2 regions of the Natronincola ferrireducens genome follow, and region 1 is predicted to be linked to the other one. Evidence: a T-box and tRNA genes for the amino acid it is inferred to sense, from the RefSeq annotation. Region 1 holds a T-box; the other holds one or more tRNA genes.
The links. A T-box is a leader RNA that pairs with one kind of tRNA and senses whether it is charged. The one in region 1 lies ahead of serS (serine--tRNA ligase), so its partner is inferred to be a tRNA-Ser.
Positions count from the first base shown of each region.

Region 2: it has a tRNA-Ser gene. The T-box ahead of serS (serine--tRNA ligase) is inferred to sense a tRNA for this amino acid. The anticodon was not compared.

Region 1 covers NZ_FNFP01000014.1:8,671-11,116, reverse strand. The annotation lists gene serS (serine--tRNA ligase) at 1-1,102, opposite strand, end outside; T-box leader at 1,182-1,396, opposite strand; gene BLS22_RS14370 (sigma-54 interaction domain-containing protein) at 1,472-2,446, opposite strand, start outside.
Region 2 covers NZ_FNFP01000002.1:540,081-542,526, reverse strand. The annotation lists gene BLS22_RS08250 (hypothetical protein) at 1-337, opposite strand, end outside; tRNA gene BLS22_RS08245 (tRNA-Asn) at 743-817, shown strand; tRNA gene BLS22_RS08240 (tRNA-Leu) at 826-914, shown strand; tRNA gene BLS22_RS08235 (tRNA-Gly) at 922-995, shown strand; tRNA gene BLS22_RS08230 (tRNA-Lys) at 1,013-1,088, shown strand; tRNA gene BLS22_RS08225 (tRNA-Ser) at 1,094-1,182, shown strand; tRNA gene BLS22_RS08220 (tRNA-Ser) at 1,206-1,297, shown strand; tRNA gene BLS22_RS08215 (tRNA-Pro) at 1,302-1,378, shown strand; tRNA gene BLS22_RS08210 (tRNA-Ile) at 1,412-1,488, shown strand; tRNA gene BLS22_RS08205 (tRNA-Trp) at 1,529-1,604, shown strand; tRNA gene BLS22_RS08200 (tRNA-Pro) at 1,609-1,685, shown strand; tRNA gene BLS22_RS08195 (tRNA-Ile) at 1,701-1,777, shown strand; tRNA gene BLS22_RS08190 (tRNA-Phe) at 1,782-1,857, shown strand; gene BLS22_RS08185 (ATP-dependent helicase) at 2,013-2,446, shown strand, end outside.

The DNA.
Region 1 (2,446 bases):
AGCGAATGTTGGCTCTTCTAGCTTGGAAATCCTCAAAGTTACTACAGGAGGAGATCTCAACATAGCGATTATAGCTAGGCATCCATACTTCAATATCATATTTAAAAGCAGCTGTAAAGCCTAAGTCTCCAGTACAAATCTTTACTACCCTATAGGGTAGTCCTAAAATTTGCAGCACCTTCTCTGCGTTATTAGTTAGTTTCTCTAATTCCTCATAGGAAGTATCTGGCCTCGTAAACTTCACCAACTCTACTTTGTTGAATTGATGCTGTCGGATAAGACCTCTAGTATCCCTGCCAGCCGAACCTGCCTCTGAGCGGAAGCAAGGGGTATAGGCTGCATAATAAATAGGTAGACTTTCTTCATTTATAATCTCATCCCTATGGATATTGGTAACAGGAACCTCAGCTGTAGGAATTAAGAAATAATCTTTTTGAGGGATTTTGAATACATCCTCTTCAAATTTAGGTAATTGTCCTGTTCCCGTCAAGCTATCTCTGTTTACCATAAAGGGAGGCATTGTTTCTGTATAACCATGGTCTGCTATATGTAAGTCCAGCATAAAGTTAATTAATGCTCTTTCTAATCTTGCTCCCAGTCCTTTATATAAGCTGAATCTAGAACCGGTGATTTTAGAAGCTGTTTCAAAGTCCAGTATTCCTAAATCTGTGCCTATATCCCAGTGGGCTTTAATGTCAAAGTCAAATGCCTTTGGCTCTCCCCATTTCCTCACCTCTACATTATCATCGTCGGTTTCCCCTTGAGGAACATCAGGATGGGGAACATTAGGGATTCTTAGAAGTAGATATTCAATTTTTTCCTCTACTTCCTTTACTTCATTATCCAAGTCCTTAATAGAATTAGATAATTCCTTCATTTCATTCATAATTTCTGTGGTGTCCTTACCTTCTTTTTTTAGTTTTGGTATTTCCTTAGACACTAGTTTTTGTTGGTTTTTCATTTGTTCAACCTGCTGTAGAATTTCTCTTCTTCTTTCATCTAAAGCCACTACCTGATCTAAATCAAACTCCTTTTCTCCTCTTCTTGCCATAGCAGATTTTATATTGTCAAGATCCATTCTAATTCTTTTAATATCTAACATGCTTTCTGCCTCCTTTGTAAAATATATAAATATAATATTCTAAATTTTAAAAATTCCAATCAAAAAGCCTCCATCCCAATAAAGGGACGGAAGCCTGTATTCCGCGTTGCCACCCTAGTTGATCTCCTGTAGGAAATCCCCTCTCACGCATTTTAACGGTTGCAGACCGATGATGCCTACTGTAGTTCAGCATATGACTCCAAGATGGATTCAACAGTTGACCTTATCGGTTTTCACCCACCACCGACTCTCTTAAAAAGCTACCTGTCTACTAATTCTCTTCCTCGTCCTTGATTTTTATTAATATTTTGAAATTAGTTTATCATACTTTTTTATTAGTATCAATGGGTTTTTTATTTATTAAAATTATCACTTTTCCCCCACACGGTTTAAATTGTAATCATTCAGTTTTCTATATAGTGTAGTAAGACCTATTTTTAATTTTTTTGCTGCCTTTTTTTTACCTTCAGTTGTATTACCATATATGTCAATATATTTTTTTATAATGTTCTTTTCAAATTCTATGGTAAGATCCTCTAATCCCTTTTCAGATAAAGTTTCTATATTGATAGGTTCACATAAGGCTCCTTTTAAAAAGTAGTCGGGCAAATCATTGCTGGTAATAGTTTCGTGGTAGGAATAGTTAACGGCATATTCTAAAACATTTTCTAATTCCCTTAGGTTTCCAGGCCAGTCGTAGGTCATAAATTTTTCTTGCACATCCTTGGCAAGAACTTTTGGCTCTTTATTCATATTGTTACAAAGTTTCTTTAAAATATACTCGGCACACAATAATATATCAGATCCCCTTTCATTTAAAGGAGGAAGGTTTAAGGGAATAACATTTAACCTATAAAATAAATCAATTCTAAAATTTTTATATTTTATTAAGTCCTCTAAATTTTTATGGGTAGCTGATATAATTCTAACATTTATATCAACCGGTTGTGCCCCACCAATTCTATCTATTTTTTTCTCTTGAAGCACCCTCAATAATTTGGGTTGTAGATGCAAAGGCAAATCTCCAATTTCATCTAAAAACAACGTGCCGTTATTGGCTAATTCAAACTTCCCTAACTTGCCTTTAGTATTAGCCCCAGTAAATGAACCTTTTTCATAGCCAAAGAGTTCTGATTCTATAAGATTTTCAGGAATACTAGAACAATTGACGGCAATGAAGGGCTTATTTCTCCGGGCACTTTCATTATGAATTGATCTGGCAAAGAGTTCTTTACCCGTCCCACTAGGCCCTTGAATTAAAATAGTGGATTCTGATTGGGCCGCTATTTTTGCTTTATTGACAGCCTCTAGTAAACTGGGGCTTCTTCCTACAATATGTTGAAA
Region 2 (2,446 bases), on a different contig from region 1:
GCTCTTTAATTTTTTTCAAAAGAAAATTTTTATATGGACAGTTTATATCGTTATTAGAATCACCTCCCCCAGTGAAGGTACGATAAATCACATGACAATTAGTAATATCCCCTAATAATAGAGCTATACTTCCTGTGAAAATATCAGGCTTTTTTACTTTAAAACTTCTTATTTGCTTTACAGCATGGGGTGCTGAAACAATAATAGGTATACTACCTTCCCTATATTTAAAGAGATTATCTTTATCTTCGCCAAAATAGTTGTTAGCTGCAAATTGTTTTTCAAACTGGAAAGCCTTTGTAACAAATTTAAGTCCAGGATTTACAGAGGTACTCATTATATGTCACCATCCTTTATTTAATCTCCAATTAAGTACAATTACAATTAAGCTTTATCAATAAAAGTCTTTTCAAATATAGTTTTCTTCATATAGCCACAATAATATAAGAGTAAATAATAGGCATATACAATTGTAAAAATGATGCATAATATAAAGAAAATATTTAAGCATCAATAAATATACACTAAAAGTATAATATGTAAAAAATTACATAAAATTATATATAAAAAATAGGCTTGTATATGTTGACAAATTTATTTAAAAGTGTATAATAGAATATGTCGTTAAATTAAGTGTAACAGTTGTGAAGGGTTAAAATAGCTGGCAATAATTTATTTTAAAATCCTACTTGACAACATAGCACAATTATTATTATAATATGCTTATCGCTTAAATTAACCTTCCAGAGTAGCTCAATGGTGGAGCACCCGGCTGTTAACCGGTAGGTTGGAGGTTCGAGTCCTCTCTCTGGAGCCAGCAACAGTGCCGAAGTGGCGGAACTGGCAGACGCACAGGACTTAAAATCCTGCGGTCCTTCAAGATCGTACCGGTTCGATTCCGGTCTTCGGCACCATATGTATGCGGGTGTAGTTCAGTGGTAGAACTTCAGCCTTCCAAGCTGACCGCGAGGGTTCGATTCCCTTCACCCGCTCCACTAATTTAATAATATAAGACCCATTAGCTCAGTCGGTAGAGCACCTGACTTTTAATCAGGGTGTCCCGCGTTCGAGTCGCGGATGGGTCACCACTTATGGAGAGGTGTCCGAGCGGTTTAAGGAGCTGGTCTTGAAAACCAGTGACTCCGAAAGGGGCCGTGGGTTCGAATCCCACCCTCTCCGCCATAAAATTAATTTTTATGCTATTAGGAGAAGTACTCAAGTAGGCTGAAGAGGACGGTTTGCTAAACCGTTAGGTCGTGTAAGCGGCGCGCGGGTTCGAATCCCGCCTTCTCCGCCATCATCCGGGTGTAGCGCAGTTTGGTAGCGCACATGGTTTGGGACCATGGGGTCGGGAGTTCGAATCTCTCCACCCGGACCATTTAACTTAATAAACACCTTATTTTATAAATAAGGGCCTTTAGCTCAGTTGGTCAGAGCGTCCGGCTCATAACCGGCAGGTCCGGGGTTCGAGTCCCTGAAGGCCCACCATATTTCATCTTAGATTCCACCATGATAAAATAAACTGAATAGGGGTGTAGTTCAGTTGGTAGAACGTCGGTCTCCAAAACCGAATGTCGTGGGTTCAAATCCTGTCGCCCCTGCCATCATCCGGGTGTAGCGCAGTTTGGTAGCGCACATGGTTTGGGACCATGGGGTCGGGAGTTCGAATCTCTCCACCCGGACCATTTAAAAATTCATAAGGGCTCATAGCTCAGCTGGTTAGAGCGCACGCCTGATAAGCGTGAGGTCGGTGGTTCGAGTCCACTTGAGCCCACCAATTTGCCCAGATAGCTCAGTCGGTAGAGCAGGGGACTGAAAATCCCCGTGTCGGTGGTTCGATTCCGCCTCTGGGCACCAATTCCATAAAACTAGTACACATGTACTAGTTTTTAAATTTTTGTAGATATATTTAAATAGAATGGAGTTAGATATATTATATAGGTATTATATCTATAGCTTTAATAGGGAATTTGATATAATACCTATATATATTGCTAGTAAAGAGGTGAGTTATGGATAGTATATTTAATAAATTGAATGAAGAGCAAATAGAAGCAGTACAACACTACGAAGGCCCCTGTATGGTTTATGCCGGTCCTGGATCAGGAAAAACAACGGTTATTGCCTATAGAATTGTCCACTTAATTCAGCATCATAAGGTAAATCCAAATAATATTCTAGTGATTACCTTTACTAAAGCTGCTGCAGAAGAAATGAAGATGAGATTTCAGCAGATGATAACAACTATCCCTAAAAAGGATGGTAATGTGAATTTTGGGACCTTTCATTCGATTTTTTTTAGAATTATAAAAAGCTATTATCCTTATAGGTTAGAAAATGTATTAAATGAGGGAGAACGATATCTAGTTGGTAAGAATATAATAAAAACTTTACAATTAGACAATTATGAGGATGAAGAATTTGTAAAAGATGTATTATTAGATAT